3 regions of the Isoptericola sp. NPDC056578 genome follow, and region 2 is predicted to be linked to each of the others. Evidence: predicted binding sites of a transcription regulator. Region 2 holds the regulator's gene; each other region holds the start of a gene.
What was found. Region 2 encodes LexA, which represses DNA repair genes until DNA is damaged. Its sites were predicted from a motif close to TCGAACANNTGTTCGA; they were not measured.

Region 1 (7,482 bases), on a different contig from region 2:
CACGGCGGGCTGCGGCATCCGCACGCGCCCGGCGCCCGCGTACCGCGGGCCGGAGCCCGCGCGCAGCCGCTCGGGCGACAGGCCGGACCAGAGGTGGCCGTCCCGGAAGAACGGGACCTTGGTGATGACCTCCATCATCGGGTGCGTGAACCAGAAGACGACCGCGACGTCGATGATGGTCGTCAGACCCAGGGTGAACGCGAAGCCCTGGACGCCGCCGACGGCGAGGAAGTACAGGATGATCGCGGAGATCAGGTTGACGGCCTTGGCGGCGAGGACCGTACGCCGGGCACGGGCCCAGCCGCGCTCGACGGCGTAGGCCAGCGTGCGCCCGTCGCGCAGCTCGTCACGGATGCGTTCGAAGTACACGATGAACGAGTCCGCCGTGAAGCCGATGGCGACGATGAGGCCGGCGACGCCCGCGAGCGACAGCCGGTAGCCCATCCCCCAGGAGAGCAGGGCGATCGACACGTACGTGATGACGCCGGCGACCACCAGCGACGCGACCGTCAGCAGGCCGAGCGTGCGGTACTGCAGCAGCGAGTACACGACGACCAGCGCGAGACCGATGAGGCCGGCGATCAGACCGTTACGCAGCTGCTCGGAGCCGAGCGTCGCGGAGATGACCTCCTGGCTCTCGACCGTGTACTGCACGGGCAGCGCGCCGAAGCTCAGCTGGTTGGCGAGCGTCGCGGCGGTGTCCCGGGTGAACGAGCCGGAGATGGTCGCCTGGCCGTTCGAGATGATCGTGCCCGGGGACAGGGACGGCGCCGAGACGACGAGCCCGTCGAGGACGATGGCGAACTGGTTGCGCGGCGCCTCGAGGCCCTGCAGGCGGGTCGTGGTCTCGCGGAACTCGTCGGTCCCCACGGAGTCGAAATTGAGGAAGACGCCCCACTCGTTGGTGGTGGTGCCGTTCGCGCCCGGGACCAGGCCGGAGCTCGCCGACGCGATGTGCACGCCGTCGACCTCCATCGGGCCGAGGATGTACTTCATCCCGTCCTGCTCGCCGCAGGTCACCAGCGGCTTGTCCGGGTCGTCCCCGCCGCCACCCTTGAGGTTCGCGGGGTCGGTGCAGTCGAGCTCCTCGAACTGCTTCTGGATCTCCGGCGTGATCTGCGCCAGGTCGCTCGGGTCGGACGCCGCGGCGGCATCCTCGCCCGCGTCGGTCCCGTCGGTCGCCGTCGGGGACGGGTCGGCGTCGTCGCCGGAGGTCGCGGTGGCGGTCGGCGTGGCCGACGGGTCGACGTCCGCCGGGACGGACAGCGGGGCGCCGGCGCCCTTGCCGCTCGGGCTGTCCCCGGAAGCGTCCTCGTCCGTCGCGCTCTCGTCGGTGGCGCTCTCGTCGGTGGCGTCGTCGGCCGCGTCACCGGAGTCGGCGCTCGGGGAGGCCGACGGCTCGGGGGTCGGCGTGCCCGCGGCGTACGTAAGGACGGGGCGGAAGCGCATCTGCGCCGGCTGCGAGATGAGGTCGATGGTCTCCTGCGACACTTCGCCGGGGATGCCCACGACGATGTTGTTCTGCCCCTGGGCGGTGATCTCCGCCTCGGAGACGCCCGAGGAGTCGATGCGCTGGCGGATGACGTTGATCGACTCGTCGATCGTCTCCGACGTGACCTGCGACCCGTCGGTGGTGTCCGCCTTCAGGATCAGCTGCGTGCCGCCCTGCAGGTCGAGCGCCAGCCCCGGGGCCCAGCTCGCGCCGTCCGGGTTGGCGTCGGACTTGGCGTCCCAGAAGACGCCGGCGCCGAGGGCGAGGAACGGCAGGACGATCGTCAGGATCGTGAAGACCACGAGGGTGCGTACCGGACGCGACCGCTTCGTGCGTGAGTTCGCCAACTTCTGTCTCTTCCCGTCTGCGCGCCGCCGCGGGGCCGACGCGTGATGGCGCCGGCCGGGATCACCCCGACCGGCGCGTCGTCAGGCCGACGGGCGCGAGCGCCCGCCGTCCCATGTCGCTGGTGCTGTCACTTCGTGGTGCCGGTCTCGCCCTCGTCGCGACGCTGCTGCTCCCGGTACTCCCGCTGCGCGGTGTCCAGGCTCGACAGGTCGTCGGGGACGTCGATGTGACCGTCGCCGGAGGTGATCGTACCGGTCGCGGAGGAGTCGGTTGTGACCTCGGTCTCGTCGGCCTCGTCCACGGGCTCCTCGACCGGCGTGTCGACGCGCTTGGCGATGGCCGCGCGCAGCCAGCGGGTCTGCGCGCCGCCGGGGACCGTCTCGATGGTGACCGTGTCGGCCGCCTCGTCGATCTCCACGACCGTGCCGAACAGTCCCGAACCGGTCATGACCTCCTGGCCCGGCGCGAGCTGCGACCGGAACTCGGCCTGCTGCTTCTGCTGCTTGCGCGTCCGCTGGCTCATGAAGAACATGAGGCCGGCGAGGACCACGAAGAGGATGATGAGTTCCACGGAGCGTCCTTGTCTGTCGCTGCCCGACGGTCGTCGACCGACTGCCGGGCGTCGGGGCGCACCGGTCGGCGCGCCGGCGCAGGATCCTGCGCACACGGCCCCCAACGAGCACGGCACCCGTCGAGTTCCGGCCCCCGGGCCGTCGGCGGCAGGGGGCTCTCCCAGTCTACTGGGGCGTCCCGGCGTCCCCGTCGGCGGCGCCGGACCCGTCGAACAGCGTCCCCCCGAGCGGGGCTCCCCACGCCCCGGGCGGCGGCTCGAGCCCGAGGTGCTCCCACGCGGCCTGCGTCGCGACCCGGCCGCGCGGCGTGCGGCCCAGGAGCCCCTCGCGGACGAGGTAGGGCTCCGCGACCGTCTCCACGGTGTCCGGCTCCTCCCCCACGGTCATCGCGAGGGTGCCCAGGCCCACGGGCCCGCCGCCGAACCGGCGGCAGACGGCGTCGAGGACGGCGCGGTCCAGGCGGTCCAGGCCGATCGGGTCGACCTCGTAGACCTCCAGCGCGGCCCGGGCCGCCCGCAGGTCGAGGCTGCCGTCCCCGCGCACCTGCGCCCAGTCGCGCACGCGGCGCAGCAGCCGGTTCGCGATGCGGGGCGTGCCGCGCGAGCGGCCGGCGATCTCGTGCGCGGCCGCGTGCTGGATGTCCACGCCCAGCAGCCCGGCGGACCGGATGATGACGCGCTCCAGCTCGGCGGCGTCGTAGAAGTCGAGGTGCCCCGTGAACCCGAAACGGTCGCGCAGCGGGGCCGGCAGCAGGCCGGACCGCGTCGTCGCGCCGACGACGGTGAACGGTGGCAGCGCCAGCGGGATCGCGCTCGCCCCCGCCCCCTTGCCGACCACGACGTCGACGCGGAAGTCCTCCATCGCGACGTACAGCAGCTCCTCCGCCGGACGGGCCAGCCGGTGGATCTCGTCGATGAAGAGGACCTCGCCCTCCTCGAGCGAGGAGAGCACCGCCGCCAGGTCGCCCGCGTGCTGGATCGCCGGGCCGCTCGTGACCCGCAGCGACGTGCCGAGCTCCGCGGCGATGATCATCGCCAGCGTCGTCTTGCCGAGCCCGGGAGGCCCCGACAGCAGCACGTGGTCGGGAGACGCGTCCCGCGCGAGCGCCGCCTGGAGCACCAGGGAGAGCTGGTCACGGACCACCCGCTGCCCGACGAACTCGTCCAGCTTCTTGGGCCGCAGCGCCGCCTCGGCCGCGCGCTCGACGTCGTCGGCCGAGGAGGTGACGAGCCGCTCGCCGCCGTACTCCGGCTCCAGCGGCTCAGCCACGCCGGCCGCCCAGGGAGCGCAGCGCCGCCCGCAGCGTGGCGGCGACGTCGACCGGGCCGTCGGCTGCCCCGTCACCGGCGTCCGCGAGGACGCGGTCGACGGTGTCCTGGGCGACCTTGGCGGCCCAGCCCAGGCCCACGAGCGCCTCGACCACCTGGTCGCGCGCCGGGTCCCCCGCCGCGACCGGCGGCGCGTCGGGGACGGCGGCGCCGGTGGCGGCAGAGGTCGGTGCGCCCAGCTTGCCGGACAGCTCGAGCACGAGGCGCTGGGCGCTCTTGGGGCCGACGCCGGGGATGCGCCGCAGCGCCGCGAGGTCCTCGGACGCGACGGCGCGCCGCAGGGCGTCGGGGGTCAGCACGGCGAGCATGGCGAGCGCGATGCGCGGGCCGACGCCCGAGACCGACTGCGCCGTCTCGAACACCTCGCGCTCGTCCGCCTCGGCGAAGCCGAACACGGTCATCGAGTCCTCGCGGACGACGAGCGTGGTGTGCAGCTGCGCCCGCTCCCCCACCCGGAGGCCGGCCAGGGTTCCCGGGGTGGCGTGCACGAGGTACCCGACCCCGCCGACGTCGAGCACGGCCCGCTCCAGCGTCACGTGCGTGACCGTGCCGGTCAGGGAGGCGATCACCGTGGTCCTTCCGTCGAGCCGGTCTGGTGTCGAACACCCGTACGAGGCGTCACTGTAACAACGGGCGCCGACGCCGTCCGCCGCGACACGAGCGGAACGAGCATCGACCGGGAGCGGCCGCCCGTCAGCGCGAGGTGCGGGACGGCGCCCCGCGGTGCTTGCCCTTGCGGGCCGACTGCTCGGCCGCGGCCCAGGCGCGCTGCGCGGGGGTGAGCTCGTGACGCTCGCCGCCCTGGAGCGCGCCCGCCGGGCGCCAGAGGTGCGTCACGGCGAGGGCGAGCGCGTCGGCCGCGTCGGCGGGTCGCGGCAGGTCGTCGAGCCCGAGGATGCGCGCGATCATGCGCTGCACCTGCTCCTTGCCCGCGCGGCCGGAGCCCGTCACGGCGGCCTTCACCTCGCTCGGCGTGTGCATCGCCACGGGGATGCCGCGGCGCGCGGCCGCGACCATCGCCAGGCCGGCCACCTGGGCCGTGCCCATGACGGTGCCCAGGTTGTGCTGGGCGAACACCCGCTCGACGGCCACGACGTCGGGCACGTGCCGGTCGAGCCACTCATCCAGCCCGGCGGCGACGTGCAGCAGCCGCAGGTCGATGCTCGTGGCGGGGTCGCTGCCCACCACACCCACGTCGACGAGCCGCGCCCGCCGCCCCGGCAGCGAGTCGACGACGCCGACACCGCACCGGGTCAGCCCCGGATCCACCCCCAGCACGCGCACGTCGTCACCCTCTCACGCGGCGAGCCGAGGGGGTCCGAGATACGCCGAGGCAGGTCCTACCTCGCGGGATCGGGAACGACCTCGGCGGCTCGGGGACCGCCCGGGGGGCTCAGTCCTCGTCGAGGGCCGCCATGACCTCGTCGGAGGCGTCGAAGTTCGCGTAGACGTTCTGCACGTCGTCGCTGTCCTCGAGGGCGTCGATGAGCCGCAGGATCTTGCGTGCGCCCTCGACGTCGACCTCGACCTCCATGGACGGGTGCCAGATGGAGTCGGCGGAGTCGTACTCGAGGCCCGCCTCCTGGATGGCGGAGCGGACCGCGACGAGGTCGGTGGCCTCGCAGAGCACCTCGAAGGCCTCGCCCTCGTCGCTCACGTCCTCGGCACCGGCGTCGAGGGCGGCGAGCATCACGTCGTCCTCGGTGACGCCGTCGGCCTTGGGCACGACGACGAGGCCCTTGCGGGAGAACAGGTACGACACGGAGCCCGGGTCGGCCAGGTTGCCGCCGTTGCGGGAGAACGCGAGGCGCACCTCGGAGGCGGCGCGGTTCTTGTTGTCCGTGAGGCACTCGACGAGGACGGCGATGCCGTTCGCGCCGTAGCCCTCGTACATGATCGTCTGGTAGTCGACGGCGTCGGCGCCCTCGCCGGAGCCGCGCTTGAGGGCGCGGTCGATGTTGTCGTTCGGGACGGACGACTTCTTGGCCTTCTGGATGGCGTCGAACAGCGTGGGGTTGCCGGCAGGGTCGCCGCCACCCGTGCGCGCGGCGACCTCGATGTTCTTGATCAGCTTCGCGAAAAGCTTGCCGCGCTTGGCGTCGATCGCCGCCTTCTTGTGCTTGGTCGTGGCCCACTTGGAGTGACCTGACATGCGCTCCCTAACTCCTTCGCGATGCTTGGACGATCCGGACGAACAGCCCGTGCACCCGCGCGTCCCCCGTGATCTCCGGGTGGAACGCGGTGGCGAGCAGCCGTCCCTGACGTGCTGCGACGATCTTACCGGCGGCGGGCCCCACCGCGGAGCCGTCCGCCCAGCGGTCGGGGATGCGGGCGAGCACCTCGACGTCCGGCCCCGCCTCCTCGACCCACGGCGCGCGGATGAACGCGGTGCGCACCGGGCGGCCGCCCGGTGCGTCCGAGACGCCCGCGACCTGCAGGTCCGCCTCGAACGAGTCCACCTGGCGGCCGAACGCGTTGCGCCGCACGACGACGTCCATCCCGCCCAGCGTGCGCTGGTCGGCGGTCCCGCCCTCGATGCGGTCGGCGAGCAGGATCATGCCCGCGCACGAGCCGAACACCGGCAGACCCTCGCCGATCAGCCGCCGCAGCGGGTCGGCGAGCTCGAAGAGCCGCAGCAGCTTGTCGATCGTCGTCGACTCCCCGCCGGGCAGGACGAGCCCGTCGACGGCCTCCAGCTCGGACGGGCGCCGCACGCTCACCGCGCGCGCCCCCGCCTGCTCGAGCGCCGCGGCGTGCTCGCGCACGTCGCCCTGCAGGGCGAGGACTCCGATCGTCGTGGTCACCGGGGAAGTGTAGGGGCCACGGATCCGCCCGGCCGACGGCCGCTCAGGCGCACGTCCCGCGCACGTCCCGATCAGGCGCACGTCCCGATCAGGCCGAGGGCGATGTTGTAGGTGCGGGTGTTCGACGACACGGACGTCCACACGACGTTGCCCGTGAAGACCCGCTCGGCGCGCACCCGTGCCGTGGCGTTCGTCGCGACGCCGGTCACCTGGTAGGCGGTGGTGCCGGCGGGGACCTGCGCGGTGGTCGGCGTGGCGGCAGGGCCGAAGGTGAACTGGTACCGGGTCGCGTTGGCGACCGCCGTCCAGTTGAACGTGACGGACACCAGACCGAGCGCGCCGCACGAGAGGGTGGGAGCGGGGACGGTCGCCGCGCTCACGGCGCCGCTGACGACCGTGCCTGTGTCGGTCCACGCCGTGCCCCCGAGCGAGGCCGCGAGCGCGACGGACACCCCGCCTGCCTGCCCCTGCACCGACGACGGCGCCGACGCGGAGAGCGCGACGGTCACGCACAGCGCGGCCGTCCCTCCCGCGGGGATGGTCGTGGAGGTGCCGTTGCCCGTGCCGCACCCCGTCCCGGTGTCGGCGGCGCCGAACGACGCGCTGGTGGTGAACGACGTGCCCAGGGTCCCGGTCCGCGTCGGCGTGGCGGTCACCGTCGTCGGCCGCGAGCCGCCGTTGCGCACCGTGACGATCTCGGAGTCGCCGGACCCCGGCACGGCCCCGGTGAGCCCCAGCGCGGTCGCCGTGACGCTGCCGCCACGACCGACGAGCTCGTTGCCGAGCCCGACGACCTGGACGTCGACGGCGCCGGCCCGGAGGGCTGACGTCGGGGCCGTCGCCGTGGCCTCCCCCTGCCACCAGGCCCACGCGACCCCGCCGCCCGCGAGCACGCCGACGAGCGCCACCACCGCCAGGACCGCGACCCGGCGCATCCC
Region 2 (7,482 bases):
AGCAGGGCGCGCTCGAGCCGCGCGGTCTCCTCCGCCCGCACCGCGCTGCGGTACAGCGCGCGCTGCTGGGCCGCGGACCGGCGCCGCTGGAGCGCGTAGCGCAGCGACCGGCCGAGCAGCCCGGAGTCCGTCTCGCCCTTGACGAGGTAGTCGTCGGCCCCCGCGGCCACCGCCTGCAGCCCCTGGTCGCCGCCGGTCAGGCCCGTGAGCACCACGAGCGCGGGGACGTCGTGCACGCGCTCGGCGACCTCGCGCAGCCGCGACACCGCCGTCAGCCCGACGGCGTCCGGCAGCCCGAGGTCGAGCAGGACGCAGTCGACCCCCGGGGTCCCGCCGGGCCGTGAGAGGGCGTCCACCGCCTCCGCCACGGACCGGGCCCGACGCAGCACGACCGTGACCTCGGCGTCCTCGAGCAGCTCCGTGACGAGCAGCGCGTCCCCGTCGTCGTCCTCCACGAGAAGAACGGTGGCGGCCGCGTCCTCGGCGGGTCCGTCGGACCCGGCTCGCAGGACGTCGCCGCTGCTCATGGGCCTGATCCTAGCCCCGGCCCCCCGCTCCGGGCAGGTGCCGGGAGCCCGGCGCGTCGCCGCCCGGCGCCGGACGGTGCCCCCGGGTGCTCCCGGCATCTGCAATGATGGTCCGCCGCCGGGACCGCGCCGTCGTGAGAGCGCGGCCCGAAGGACGCTGGGAGGATGCGTGGCAGGCAGGCAGGACGAGCTGGCACGCGAGCAGGGGGTCGTCGACGGCCTCTACGCCCGACTGGACGAGCTGCGACGCGCGACGCGCGACCGGCTCGCGGAGGTCCGGCGCTCAGGACCGTCGGGGTCGCCGCAGAACCGGAGCGAGCGGGACGCCTTCGCCACCCTCTACGAGGACCGGGTGGCGCAGCTGGACGCCGTCGAGGACCGGCTCGCGTTCGGTCGCCTCGACCTCGACGACGGCGACACCCGGTACGTGGGGCGCCTCGGTCTCGCGGACGCCGAGCACCGGTCTCTGCTCACGGACTGGAGGGCACCCGCCGCGACGCCGTTCTACCGGGCCACGGCCCTCCACCCGGCCGGCGTCCGCCGTCGTCGGCACCTGGTGACGACGGGACGCACGGTCACCGGGCTCGAGGACGAGGTGCTCGACCTCGACGCCCTGGCGGACGGGGCCGAGGGCGCCGACGGCTCCCTCGCCGCGTCGACCCTGTCCGGCGAGGGAGCCCTCCTCGCCTCGCTGGCCGCGCGCCGCACGGGCCGCATGACCGACATCGTCGCGACGATCCAGTCGGAGCAGGACCGGATCATCCGCGCCGACCTCGCCGGCGCGCTCGTCGTGCAGGGGGGACCCGGCACCGGCAAGACCGCCGTCGCCCTGCACCGCGCCGCCTACCTCCTGTACGCGCACCGGCGCGTGCTCGAGCGCAGCGGCGTCCTGCTCGTGGGGCCGAGCCGCGCCTTTCTGCGGTACATCGACCAGGTGCTGCCCTCGCTGGGCGAGACGGGGGTCGTCGCGACCACGGTGGGCGAGCTGCTTCCCGGGATCCGGGCGGACGTGGCGGACACCCCCGCGGCCACCGCGATCAAGGGCCGCCTGCTGTGGCGGGACGTCGTGCGCCGCGCCGTGCGCGCCCGCGAGCGCGTCCCGGAGCGGGACGTCCGCTTCCGTCTCGAGGGGTACGACCTCGTCGTGCGCCGCCGGGACGTGCGCGACGCGATCGGCCGCGCCCGTCGCACGCACAAGCCCCACAACGAGGCCCGCGCCGCCTTCGTCCGCGACATGCTCGCCCGCCTCGTGGACCAGTACCGCGCCGCGGCCGACACCGAGCTCGCTCCCGAGGACGTCGCGATGGTCACCGAGGACCTGCGCTCCCACCGGGACGTGCGGGTCGCGCTCAACCTGGCCTGGTTCCCGATCAGCCCGGAGAAGCTGCTCGCCGACCTCTTCGCCAAGCCGCACCGGCTGGCGGAGGCCGCCCCCGAGCTGTCCGCGAGCGAGCGAGCGGCGCTGCGTCGCGACCCGGACGCGCCCTGGACCGAGGCCGACGTGCCCCTGCTCGACGAGGCCGCCGAGCTGCTCGGCGAGGACGGCTCGATCGCCCGCGCGGAGGCCCGGGCACGCGCCGCCGAGCGCGCCGCGGAGCTGGAGTACGCCCGGTCCGTGCTCGAGTCCACCGGCGCGGGCGGCGGGCTGGTGGACGCCGAGACGCTGGCCTCCCGGTTCGAGTCCACGGGGCCGCGGCTGACGACGGCGGAGCGCGCCGCGGAGGACCGCACCTGGACGTACGGCCACGTGGTCGTCGACGAGGCGCAGGAGCTGTCGCCCATGGCGTGGCGGATGCTGGTGCGCCGCGTGCCCACGCGCTCGATGACGATCGTCGGCGACGTCGCGCAGACGTCGTCGCCCGCCGGCGCCCGGTCGTGGGCCCGCGCGCTCGACCCGGTGCTCGGCGACTCCTGGCGGCTCGAGGAGCTGACCGTCTCCTACCGCACCCCGGCCGCGGTCGCGGACGCCGCGCAGCGGATGGCCGCCGAGGCCGCGCTCCCCGTCTCGCCGCTCACCGCCGCCCGCCAGGTCGACGACGCGCTGGAGCTCACCCCCGTCACCCCGTCGGGACCGGCGCGCCCGGTGCTGGTGCAGGAGGTCGTGGACCAGGTCGCCTCCCTCGCGGCCAGCTTCGTCGGGGCCGACGGCGCGGGCCGCGTGGCCGTGGTGGCCGCCGCCGACCAGGTCGAGGCGCTCCGGGTCGCCGTCGAGTCCGTCCTGCCGGACGCGCTCGGGGCGGACGAGGGGGCGCGACTGCTCGCCCAGCGACCGGAGGACGCCCAGGTGAGCGTGCTCGACCCGCGCGCGGCCAAGGGGCTGGAGTTCGACGCCGTCGTGCTCGTCGAGCCGGCGGCCGTGACCGAGGGGCCCGGCGGGGCGTCGGACCTGTACGTCGCGATGACCCGCCCCACCCAGCGCCTCGTCGTCGTGCACGAGCGCGCCCTGCCCACCGGCATCGTGGAGCTCGCCGCCGCGTGACACCGGACGTGACGCCGCAACGGTGAGACGCGTTTGTGGGCGCGGGCCCGCACGGCGCACCATGGGCCTCGTGCTGCGAGCCCTCCTTCTCGAGAACGTCCACCCCGTCGCTGCCCAGAATCTTCGTGATGCGGGTATCGAGGTCGTCACGCGCCCCGGCGCGCTCGACGAGTCCGAGCTGATCGAGTCCCTCCAGGACTTCCAGATCCTCGGCATCCGGTCCAAGACCACCGTGACCCGCAAGGTCCTCCAGAGCGTCCCCGGCCTGCAGGCCGTCGGCACCTTCTCCATCGGCACCAACCAGATCGACCTCGACGCAGCCGCGGCCCACGGCGTCGCCGTGTTCAACGCGCCGTACTCGAACACGCGCTCCGTCGTCGAGCTCGCGATCTCGGAGATCATCGCCCTGACGCGCCGCCTCACGGTGCGCGACAAGGCGCTGCACGACGGCGTCTGGGACAAGACGGCGGAGGGCTCGCACGAGGTGCGAGGCCGGACGCTGGGCATCATCGGCTACGGCAACATCGGCTCCCAGCTGTCGGTGCTCGCCGAGAACCTCGGCATGCGGGTCGTCTTCTACGACACCGCCGAGAAGCTCGCCCTCGGCAACGCGCACCGCGTCGAGACGATCGAGGAGCTGCTCGCCGAGGCCGACGCGGTGACGATCCACGTGGACGGTCGGCCGGGGAACGCCGGCCTCTTCGGGGCGGACCTGTTCGCCGGCATGAAGCCCGGTGCGGTCTTCCTCAACCTGTCGCGCGGCTTCGTCGTGGACGTCGAGGCGCTGCGGGAGCACATCCTCTCCGGCCACCTCGGCGGCGCGGCCGTCGACGTCTTCCCGACCGAGCCGAAGAAGCGCGGCGACGGCTTCACGTCGCCGCTGCGCGGGCTGCCGAACGTCATCCTCACCCCGCACGTCGGAGGCTCGACGGAGGAGGCCCAGGAGGCGATCGGCGAGTTCGTGTCCAAGAAGCTGCGGGACTTCATGTCGACCGGGTCCACGACCCTGTCGGTGAACCTCCCGAACCTCCAGCTCGCGCACACGGGAGTCGGCCGCATCATGCTGCTGCACCGCAACGTGCCCGGTGTCCTCGCCCGCGTGAACCAGGTCTTCGCCGACCACGGCGCCAACATCGAGGCGCAGATGCTCGCCACCCGCGGTGAGATCGGCTACGTGGTGACCGACATCTCGGACGTCACGCAGCGTGGCGCGTCGGCCAAGCTGCAGGCCATGGACTCGACCATCCGCCTGCGCATCCGCGACGCGTTCGAGCGGCCCGAGTTCCCGCCCGGTCCCGCGGCAGGCTGACGCGGCACGGCGACCGCGCCGACGAAGCGCGAAGGGCGGCCCCGGGGATCCGGGGGCCCCCATCGGGGGTGGTCCGGCAGCTGGGGGCGTGCGTCTGGTCAGCCCGACTTGCGGGGGGACCTCGTGTGCACCCGCCCCGGGGGCTACGAACCCGGCCCCAGGCCGGTGTTGCCGTCCTTGCCGGCGGTGGGGTGGCTGGCGGCGTTCTTCTTCTCCAGCGCCTCCCGGAAGCGCGCCTTCGTGTCCTCGGTGGGCTTCGCCCTCGAGTCGTCCGTCATCACGGTCACCTCGTCGTCGGTCGGGGTGGGTGTGCTCGCGCGGCGGGCCGCGTGGCACCTGGTGCCGTCCAGCATGCCCCGGCGGCCTACCGGACGCCAGGGCATTTCACGCGGACCGGACGCGCGTCCGGCTCAGTCCGTCGCGGCGCGCCCCGCCGCCGCGTGCTCGCCGTCGGCCGCCGACCCGCGCGCCTCGTGCTCCGCCCGCAGCGACGTGATCGCGGTCTCGAAGTCCTCCAGGGACTCGAAGGACTGATACACGCTGGCGAAGCGCAGGTAGGCGACCTCGTCCAGCTCGCGCAGCGGCCCGAGGATCGCGAGACCGACCTCGTTCGCCTCGATCTCCGGCCGACCGGAGGCCCGCAGGGTCTCCTCGACCTTCTGCGCGAGGACGGCGAGGTCGTCGGAGCTCACCGGCCGGCCCTGGCACGCCTTGCGCACGCCCGCCACCACCTTGTCCCGGCTGAACGGCTCGGTCACCCCGGAGCGCTTGGCCACCGACAGGCTGGCCGTCTCGATCGTGGTGAACCGACGCTGGCACGCGGGGCACTGGCGCCGGCGACGGATGGACGCGCCGTCGTCGGAGGTGCGCGAGTCGACGACTCGTGAGTCCGCATGGCGGCAGAACGGGCAGTGCATCGCTGGTCTCCTGCGCTCGGCTCCGGACCGGCGCCCGGCTGCCCGTCAAGGTAAGCGGCGGGCGACCGTCCGCGCAAGCAGGATCCCTGGGAGCGGCGATGCCGTCAGTCCAGCGGGAGCAGGACCACCTGCCCGGTCTGGAGCTCCGCCGAGGTCAGCCCGTTGAGGTCGCGGAGCTCGGCGACGACGTCGCGCAGGTCGTCCCCCGTGTCCCGCACCTGCTGCGCGTACTGCCACAGGGTGTCGCCGGGCGCCACCGTCTGGAGCCGCACCTCGACGCCTGCGCCCGGAGCCTCCGCCACGGCCCGCTGGCCGACCAGGCCCGCGCCCACGAGGACGAGGAGCACCAGTGCCGCGACCACCACCCGTCCCCTGCGGGTCAGCCGGAGCCCTCCGAGCCCGAGGAACCCGTGAGCGTCGCTGGTACTGCGCACGTTCTGCATCGTCCTGCCTCCGGTCCACGTGGTGCCGCGATGGGCGGCCGCTCCGTCGAGCATCCGTCGTCGAACACCCGTTCGTCGAACACCTGTACGTCGAACTGCTGTACTAGGTGTACCACGTCGGGGCGACACGGTCGAGACCTGATCGAACAGATGTTTGATGTCGGGCCGGAACTGGCTTAGAGTGGCCGACAGCGCGATGGAAGGTTTGTCGGATTTCATCGGCCCGCCCACGGGCCGCGCCCTGCAGGACGGAGAACGCGATGACCAGCGGACGGGACCAGGCCCCGGCGTCCACGACGACGGCGACGTCATGGGCAGCCCAGGACGAGACCCCCGGGGAGGCGGCCGCGTCGACGGTCCCGGCCGGCACCACCACGACCGTGCTGGCGTCGGTGAGCGAGCTCTCGCCCTCGTCCGACCGCCTCACGCCCCGCCAGCGTCGCGTGCTCGAGACCATCCGCAGCTCCGTCGAGGCGCGCGGCTACCCCCCGACCATGCGCGAGATCGGCGAGGCCGTCGGGCTGGCGAGCCCCTCCTCGGTCAAGCACCAGCTCACCACGCTCGAGCGCAAGGGCTACCTGCGCCGTGACCCCAACCGGCCGCGCGCGATCGAGGTCGTCGACCTCGAGTCGCCCGCGACCGGCGGTGCCGTCCCCGACGCCGACGCGGCGCCCGGGTTCGTGGCGGGGTCGCTCGCCGCCTCCGACGCGCAGCCGGCCCAGGCACCGTCGTACGTCCCGCTGGTCGGCCGGATCGCCGCCGGCGGTCCCATCCTCGCGGAGCAGGTCGTCGAGGACGTCTTCCCGCTCCCCCGGCAGGTCGTCGGCGACGGGGACCTGTTCCTGCTCAAGGTCGCGGGCGACTCGATGGTCGACGCCGCGATCTGCGACGGCGACTGGGTGGTCGTGCGGAGCCAGCCCGTCGCCGAGAACGGCGAGGTCGTCGCCGCGATGATCGACGGCGAGGCGACGGTCAAGACCTTCAAGCAGGCCGGCGGGCACACCTGGCTGCTGCCGCAGAACGCCGCCTACTCGCCCATCCCGGGAGACGAGGCGCAGGTGCTCGGTCGGGTCGTGGCGGTGCTGCGCAGCCTCTGAACGGCGCTCCGCCCCGGCCCCGCCCGGCGCCCCGCGTCCGGTCCGGTCCGGTTAGAAGCCCAGCCGGCGCTGCACGGCCCGCATGCTCTCGGCCGACGCACGCAGCCCGGCGACCTCCTCGTCCGACAGCGGGGTGTCGATGGTCTCCCCCACGCCGCGCCGGTCGACGAGGGACGGCACCGACAGGCAGACGTCGCTGATGCCGTAGAAGTCGTCGAGGCGGGAGGACACGTTCATCACGCGGTGCTCGTCGTTGAGCACCGCCTCGATGATCCGGGTCGCCGCCAGGCCGACCGCGTAGTTGGTCGCCCCCTTGCCGGCGATGACGCGGTAGGCCGACTCGACGACGTCGGTCGCGATGCGCTGCCGGGCCGGCTCGTCGAGCGGCGGGCGACCCCGGAAGGGCCGCCAGTCCAGGAGGGGCACGCCGGCGATCGTGGCCGAGCTCCACAGCACGATCTCCGAGTCGCCGTGCTCGCCCGCGATGTTCGCGTGCACGTTCCCGACCGCGACCCCGCAGTGGCGGGCCAGCGCGTCGCGCAGCCGGGACGAGTCGAGGACGGTCCCGCTGCCGAACACCCGGCCCCGGGGCAGGCCGCTGATCTCCTGCGCCGCGTAGGTGACGACGTCGACCGGGTTGGTGACCATGAGGAACACCGCGTCCGGGGCCACCTCGAGCAGGCCCGGCAGGACGGAGCGCGTGAGGCCTA
Region 3 (7,482 bases), on a different contig from region 2:
TGCCGGAGGCGCGGCTCCGCGGTGTCGAGGTGCCGGTGCGTGTGCCCGGCGTGCCGCTTGGCGAACCACCACAGCGGAGGGGTGAGCACCAGCGCGACCGCCGCGGTGAGGAGGAACGACGTCGCGCCGTCCACCCCGGGCAGCGTCTGCCACGCCACCGCGCACGCCGCCGTGAACGACAGCAGCGTGCGGCGCCAGGCCAGCGCGGTGCGCTCGGCCTGGAGGCCGCGGTCGCGCTCGGGCCCGACGAGGGGCGGGGGACGGTCCGTCATGTCGGCGTGGCCCTCAGTGCAGCAGCAGGGCGAGCAGCACGAGGATGCCCACGACGGTGATGGTCACGACCAGCACGAACCCCGTGATCGCCCCCGGCAGCGGCCCGTGCTCGCGCATGGCGCGCTCCGAGCGGGCCCACTCGACCGCTGCCGCGACCGGGACGACGGCACCCGCCACCAGGAGCACGATCGCGGACGTGAGGCGCAGGTGCGGCTCCATGGGCAGGTCCAGCGCCTCGAGCGCCGTGCCGCCCGCGATGAGCCCCAGGGCCGTGCGGAGCCACGCGAGGATGGTGCGCTCGTTGGCCAGCGAGAACCGCGGGTCGGGCTCCGTGCCCCTCTCGTAGACCCAGCGCGGGAAACGCTCGCGGCTCACGTCGACGTGCCTCCTTCGTCTCTGCGGGTGCTGCCGACATCCTCCCGCAGCAGGCGCGGGAGCGCTCAGGGCGGGTCGTTGACGAACCGGAGCTTCACGCGGACGTCGTCGAGCGGCACGACCAGCGTCGACCCGTGCGGCGACCACCTCTCGGGGACGAGGAAGAGGGAGCCCCCGCCCTCGACCAGCAGCCGCAGGCCGCGGTAGCGGTACCGGTACGCGCCGTCCCCGGCCGCGAGGTCCTCCTCCACCACGGCCGGGTCGCCCACCTCCAGCTGCTGCGGGGTGTCGACGACGACGGCGGGCAGGCCGCCCAGGTCGCGGGCGAGCGCCTTGGCCTGGCCCCGTCCCGTCCACTCCGCCACCGTGCCCGTGGCCCAGAAGAGCGAGGCGACCACCGTGAGCACCAGCAGCAGGACGGCGGTGCGCGCGGGGTCGGTGCCCGGCGTCGGCCCCTGCGTCCCGTCGGCGCCGGCGGCGTGCGCTGCCGTGGCCCGCCGCCGGTGGGACCAGGTGAGGCCGTACGCGAGGCCCGCCGACCCGACGCCGATCACGAGCGGGGTCACCAAGGGGTACGGGGCCCAGGCCGCGAGCGCCGGGTAGGCCACGATCAGCGCCACGCCGACCGCCAGCACGACGGCGCCGCCGACCGTCGACGCGAGCGTCCACCGGTGCACCACCGGCTCCGGTGCCCCCGCGAGCCGCCGCCGCAGCGTCGCGTCCGCGAGCACCAGCGCCGCCCCCACGAGCAGCACCGCGAGCATCGGCACCAGGAGCGGCTGCGGGCTGCGCATGACGAACTCCTGCGTGCTGTAGCCGAGCAGGTCGACGTCCACGCCGAAGTACAGGTACTGCGCGCGCGTCGTGACGTAGCCGAAGTAGAACAGGATCGCCGTGACGAACGTCGCCGGGGCGACCACCGTGCCCAGCACCGACCAGACGCGCGTCAGGACGCTCGGCTCGTGCGCGGCCGGTGACGACTGCTGGGTCACGGCAGCCCCTGTTCCTCGGTGGGCTTTTCGGTGGCCTGGTCTGTGGGCTCGTCGGTGGGCTCGTCGTTGGGCTCGTCGGCAGGTCCCGGCGTGACCTCGCCCTCCGGCGTCTCGGTCACCTCGTTCTCCGGCGCCTCGCTCGACTCCCCGGTCTCCGTCTCGCCCGGTTCGTCCGTCGCCGCTCCGGAGGACTCGACGGTCGCCGGGTCGCAGTCGTACCCGACGTCACCGGGCGGATGGCACATCGACCAGACGCTCCCGACCTCCAGGTCCTGTCGGAGCTGGTCGCACTCTCCCTGGGTGCTGCAGGTGGCGGTCGCGTCGAACGAGACGTCGACCAGCTCGGTCCCCGGATCGGGCGGCAGCACGGCGACCCCGCACGAGAGGTTGCCGGGCTCGAGCGTCACGCCGGCGCACGGCTCCCCGCACTCCGCACCGGCCAGCGCGGCGCCCGCGGTCCGCACCGTCACCTGCACGATCTCCACGGTCACACCGGCGGGCAACCCGTCCGTCTGGATCGAGGCGAGCCCGCACCACGCGTCGCCGACGAGCACGAAGTCCTGGCCACCCATGAGGAGGCCGGGGAGGTCGGCTTGGGCCTTGCCGCCCGCCTGCGGCAGCGGTTCCTCGAGGTCCTCCCCCGCGTCGGCGCCGACGGTGTCGTCGTCGCCCTCGTCGCTGGCGCCGTCGCCCTCGTCGCCGGGCACCGTCGCCTCGGACGTCGTCCCGCCCGTCGCCGTGCCGCCGCCGTCGTCGACCGACGGCTCCCCGCCGTCCCCGCACGCTGCCGTCACCAGGACCAGCAGGACCGTCAGCGCACCCAGTCCTCGTCTCATGTCGCCCTCCCGGGAGCACCGGGCCGCGTCGTCGCGGTCAGAGGGCTCCGCGCGGTGCCGCGCGTCGTCCTACCCGTGGAGAGCGCGCGCGATCCCGCACTGATACCCACCCCTCGACCGCACCCCGTGTCGGCGCCCGTCGGTAGCGTGCCCGGCATGCGCGCCGACTTCCTCGCCCTGCACCGCCCCGGCGACCCGCTGCTGCTGCCGAACGCGTGGGACGCCGGGTCGGCACGGGTCCTCGCCGCCCTCGGCTTCGCCGCCGTCGCGACGACGAGCAGCGGGTTCGCCGCGACGCTCGGCCGGCCCGACGGCGCCGTCACCCGGGACGAGGCCCTCGCGCACGCCGCCGCGCTCGCGGCCGCCGTCGACGTCCCCGTGAGCGCGGACCTGGAGAACGGGTTCGCCGACTCCCCCGCCGACGTCGCCCGCACGGTCGCGGAGGCCCGTGACGCCGGCCTTGCCGGGGGCTCCGTCGAGGACGCGACCGGGCGCGACGACGAGCCCCTCTACGACCGCGCCCTCGCCGTCGAGCGCGTGGCCGCCGCGGCCGAGGCGGCCGGCGACCTGGTGCTCACGGCCCGCTGCGAGAACCACCTGTACGGCCGGGACGACCTCGCCGACACGATCGCGCGGCTGCAGGCCTACCAGGAGGCCGGCGCCCACGTGCTGTACGCCCCCGGGCTGCGCGACGCCGCAGCGATCGCGACCGTCTGCCGCGAGGTCGACCGGCCCGTCAACGCCCTGCTCGTCGCGGGCGGGCCCACGCCCCAGGAGCTGGCCGACGCCGGGGTCGCGCGGATCTCCGTCGGCGGCACGTTCGCCTGGAACGCCCTGTCCGCGCTGGTCGACGCCGCCCGCGAGCTCCAGGCCGGCGGGGTCGGGTTCCTCGACCGCACCGGCCCGGCGCGCGACGTGATGCCGCAGGCGTTCCGGGGCTGACCGCCCGCGGCCTCCAGGCCGCGACCGCCAGGAGGCGGCGAGCGGTCAGGGAACGAGGCGCTGGGTGATCGCCGACTCCTCGGGCCCGTGCTGGACGCGGGCGAGCGCCCCGTTCACCAGCGCGAGGTACGGCGGCACGTGCCCGCACTCGACGTCCGCGAGGAGCGGGATCCCCAGGTCCCCCAGCGCGTCCCGGACCGCGTCGTGCTGGGTGAAGCCGTCCCCGTCGGGCGCGTGCGTGCGGCTCACCAGCACCGCGTTCGCCGCGTCGAACCAGCCCGCGTGGCGCATCGCCCACAGGGCCCGGCCGACCGCGAACGCGTCCCACTCCAGGATGTCGAGGTAGACGACCAGGCCCTCCGGCGCGTGCTCCGCGGCGAACCGGGCCACGTCGCCGTAGGGCGTGCCCGCGAGGAGCGAGACCGTCTCCAGGCAGCCGCCGATCACCCGCCCCTGGACATCGACCGGCGCGGCCGGGTCCTCGCCGTCGAGACGCAGCCAGGAGCCGGCGGCGTCGAGCGTCCACGTCGACACCTGGGGCTCGTTCTCGTAGTCGTCCCAGCCGGACGAGCGGTACCGCCGCGGCGAGCGCTGCACCAGCTCCTCCCCCTCCTGCGCCGCCGAGGCGACCTCCCACCAGCCGAGCAGGCCGGCGGGCACGTCGTACGGCGTGTCCATGAGGTTCTGGCCGTGCAGCGTGGCGACGCCGGTGCGCAGCGTGAGGGGCAGCTGGACCGTCGAGACGTCGGAGTACCCCACCAGCCACGTCGGGTCCGCGGCGAGCGCGTCCCAGTCGAGTCGTCCCAGCAGGTCCGTCGCCAGCTCCCCGCCCCACGGCGGCACGACGGCGCGCACGGCCGGGTCCGTGAGCATCGTCGTGAGTTCCGCCGCGCGCACGTCCGCCGGGGCGCTGACGATCCCCTCGCCCGTGGGCGTCTCGCCGAGACGGACGTCGTAGCCCTTCGCGCGCACGACGTCGGCGGCGTGCAGCAGTCGCCGGTGGAGCGGGGTCGCGACACCCGCCGACGGCGCGGTGACGCCGATCGTGTCGCCGGGGCGCAGGGGGCGGGGGTAGCGGATCGTCATGGCCGGACTCTGCCCGAGCGCCGGACACCGGGCAACGGGATTCGCGGGCCTCGACGGTTTTCCACAGGTGCGTATCGGGCCTGGTGCGGGGTCGGGTTCCTCGCTAGGCTCGAACACATGTTCGAGCCATGGCACGAACACAGGCTCTGACTCTCGCTCGACGTCGAGGAGGTGACGCGGGGATGTCTGCCGCAGTGCTCGAGCAAGCGCTCGACGACCTGCCGGTCGTCACCACGCCGTGGGACGACGTGCTCTCCCCGGTCGGCCCGACGACGGTCCACGACGTCTCGGTCGCCCTGGACGACCTGGCGCGGATCCAGGCGCGACTCGACGCCCTGGAGGGCAAGAAGCTCCTGGCCGTCGAGCGAGCGCGCCGGGCCGCCGCGCGGTGCGAGCCCGACCTGCTGGCGGGCGAGCAGCTGCGGGTGCTGCGTGCGGGTACGGCGCGTCAGCACGAGCTGGCCCGCCGCGCGTTCGTGGCGGACGTCGCGACCACGCTGCGGGTCGGCGAGCGGCAGGCGGACCACCTCGTCGAGACCGCACGGACCCTGACCTCGTCCGGTTCCGCCACGCTCGCCGAGCTGTGCCGCGGCCGGATCGGCGCCCGCCACGCGACGGCGATGGCCGACGTCCTCGCCGACCTCCCCGACGCCCAGGCTCGAGCCGCCGTCCAGGCCGAGGCGCTCCCGCGGGCGGCGACGGCGACGCTGGCCCAGTTCCGTGCCTTCCTGCGCCGTGCCCGGGACCGTGCGCACCCTGAGCCGTTCGAGCGACGGCACCAGAGGGCGTCCGCGAAGCGCGCCGTGTTCGTCGACCCCGCGGCCGACGGCATGGCCTGGCTCAGCGCCTACCTCCCCGCCACGACCGCCCACGCGGCCCACGACCGCCTGACCACCGCAGCACGCACCGCCCGAGAGGCCGGAGACGATCGCACCGTGGGCCAGCTCCGCGCCGACGCGTATGCCGCTCTCCTGCTGGCCGGAACCGAGGCCTCGCCCGGTCCCCACCCCGACACGGTGACGCGCTCCGGTGCGCAGGTGTCCGGCACCGGTGCGGCGCGGCCCGGAGAAGGGCTGGCGGCACAGCTGGTCGCAGGTCTCGTACCGGACCTTGCCGACCATGCCCGCAGAATCACGCCGCGGGTACGGGTCACTGTGCCGGTGCTGACGTTGCTCGGCCGTTCGGGCGAGCCGGCCGAGCTGACGGATCACGGCGCGATCGACCCGGGGGTCGCGGCGTTCCTCACAGCCCGGGCGCCCTCGTTGCGCCGCCTGCTCGTCGACCCGGTGTCGGGCACGCTGCTGTCCGCCGACCCTGGCACGTACGCCGTCCCTGCGGCACTGCGCACCTACCTCGAGGCGCGCGACGGCACCTGCCGCTTCCCGGGCTGCACCCGCCCGGCCGCCCGCTGCGACGTCGACCACACGGTCGCGTGGGCCGACGGCGGGCGCACCACGGTCGACAATCTCGCCCACCTGTGCCGGCGCCACCACGTGCTCAAGCACGAGACGCAGTGGCAGGCACGGCAAGAGGCCGATGGCACGCTCGTCTGGACGTCACCGACGGGACGCATGTCCCGCGACCCGGTCGCCGATCCTGTCGATCTCACCGGGCGCGAGCTCATCCCACCGGAGCCCGTGGACCTGACGGACCCGCCGTTCTGACGTGCTCGGCGCGCACCCTCAACCCTGCGCACCCTCAACCCTGCGCACCCTCAGCCCTCGGGGAGAAGCGTGTCCGTGCTCCGGTGTCCCGGCCAGGATCGTGTGGTGTTCAGCCGCATCTTTGCGGCCGCGGCAACCGTCAGGTCGACGCCGGTGGTGTTCGCGAGGGCGCACAGGTTCCAGATCACGTCGAACATCTCCAGCCCGAGGGCAGCCTTCGCCTCCTCGGCCTCGGCTGCCCCCGCGGCCTGCAGGGCGCGCACGGCGTCGGCGACCTCCCCGACCTCGGACACGAGGTGCAGCATCCGGGCCGCCGGATCGCTCTGGTCCCAGCCGTGGGCGGTGCTGAGCTGCCGGGCGTTCTCGCAGATCTCGTCGAGCGTCATGGCACTGGACGCTAGACCCGGCCACGCTCAGAGCATCCCGCGCTCGCGGGCGACGGCGGCGGCCTCGGTGCGCGACTGGGTGCCGAGCTTGGTGTTGATGTGCGCCAGGTGGGACTTCACGGTGGCGACGGAGACGAAGAGCTCGCGCGCGATGGCGTCGTTCGACCGGCCGGCGGCGACGAGGCGCAGCACCTCGAGCTCGCGGGCGCTGAGGGTCACTCCCGGCGAGCGCATGCGGCCGAGGAGCCGACGCTGCACGTCGGCGCCGAGGGTGACCTCGCCGGCGGCGGCGGAGCGGATGGCGCGGGCCAGCTCCTCGGTGGGCGCGTCCTTGAGGAGGTAGCCCGTCGCCCCGGCCTCGACGGCGGCGAGGATGTCGGCGTCGGTGCCGTAGGTGGTGACGACGAGCACGGGCGTCGCGTGCCGGTGCACCACGGTGCCGGTCGCCTCCGCACCGCCGAGCCTCGACCGCCCCGGGCCGGCGTCGCCGAACCGCAGGTCGAGCAGGACGACGTCGGCCCGGCCGCCGGCGTCGAGCCAGGCGAGGAGGTCCTCGGCGGTGCCGGTCTCGTGCACGACGCGCATGTCCGGCTGCCCGTCGACCACGGCCCGCAGCCCGGCCCGCACCACGGGGTGGTCGTCGGCGAGCACGACGTCGATCATGGCTCCTCCACCTCCACGGGCAGCGTGACCGCCAGGGCGGTGCCCGCGCCGGGCGACGACTCGAGCGCGACGCTGCCACCCAGCTCCTGGGCCCGCGACCGGACGGACGGCAGCCCGAAGCCGCGACCGGTGGCCCCCGCGGCGCGCGCGACGGCCTCCGGGTCGAACCCGCGCCCGTCGTCGACGACGTCGAGGGTGACGGTGTCCCGCTCGTAGGTGAGCGTGAGCCGGGCGCGGCCGGCCTCGGCGTGCTGCACCACGTTGG

Region 1: ruvA (Holliday junction branch migration protein RuvA) is a predicted target of LexA. The motif match lies at 4,339-4,354, and genes of this name have one in related genera.
Region 3: ACFQ80_RS00855 (DUF222 domain-containing protein) is a predicted target of LexA. The motif match lies at 4,614-4,629, and genes of this name have one in related genera.

The regions. Positions count from the first base shown of each region.
Region 1 is NZ_JBHTVC010000002.1:48,567-56,048, forward strand. Features, by position in the region: gene secD (protein translocase subunit SecD) at 1-1,794, opposite strand, end outside; gene yajC (preprotein translocase subunit YajC) at 1,968-2,411, opposite strand; gene ruvB (Holliday junction branch migration DNA helicase RuvB) at 2,578-3,681, opposite strand; gene ruvA (Holliday junction branch migration protein RuvA) at 3,674-4,309, opposite strand; gene ruvC (crossover junction endodeoxyribonuclease RuvC) at 4,434-5,024, opposite strand; gene ACFQ80_RS01195 (YebC/PmpR family DNA-binding transcriptional regulator) at 5,134-5,892, opposite strand; gene pdxT (pyridoxal 5'-phosphate synthase glutaminase subunit PdxT) at 5,900-6,544, opposite strand; gene ACFQ80_RS01205 (hypothetical protein) at 6,616-7,482, opposite strand, start outside.
Region 2 is NZ_JBHTVC010000017.1:56,161-63,642, forward strand. Features, by position in the region: gene ACFQ80_RS09165 (PP2C family protein-serine/threonine phosphatase) at 1-527, opposite strand, end outside; gene ACFQ80_RS09170 (HelD family protein) at 697-3,006, shown strand; gene serA (phosphoglycerate dehydrogenase) at 3,077-4,315, shown strand; gene ACFQ80_RS09180 (DUF5302 domain-containing protein) at 4,459-4,593, opposite strand; gene nrdR (transcriptional regulator NrdR) at 4,726-5,232, opposite strand; gene ACFQ80_RS09190 (LysM peptidoglycan-binding domain-containing protein) at 5,337-5,666, opposite strand; gene lexA (transcriptional repressor LexA) at 5,936-6,772, shown strand; gene ACFQ80_RS09200 (L-lactate dehydrogenase) at 6,824-7,482, opposite strand, start outside.
Region 3 is NZ_JBHTVC010000001.1:171,354-178,835, reverse strand. Features, by position in the region: gene ACFQ80_RS00885 (hypothetical protein) at 1-272, opposite strand, end outside; gene ACFQ80_RS00880 (YidH family protein) at 286-648, opposite strand; gene ACFQ80_RS00875 (hypothetical protein) at 714-1,640, opposite strand; gene ACFQ80_RS00870 (hypothetical protein) at 1,637-2,476, opposite strand; gene ACFQ80_RS00865 (isocitrate lyase/phosphoenolpyruvate mutase family protein) at 2,633-3,418, shown strand; gene ACFQ80_RS00860 (S66 peptidase family protein) at 3,464-4,504, opposite strand; gene ACFQ80_RS00855 (DUF222 domain-containing protein) at 4,687-6,168, shown strand; gene ACFQ80_RS00850 (MazG nucleotide pyrophosphohydrolase domain-containing protein) at 6,219-6,554, opposite strand; gene ACFQ80_RS00845 (LuxR C-terminal-related transcriptional regulator) at 6,582-7,217, opposite strand; gene ACFQ80_RS00840 (sensor histidine kinase) at 7,214-7,482, opposite strand, start outside.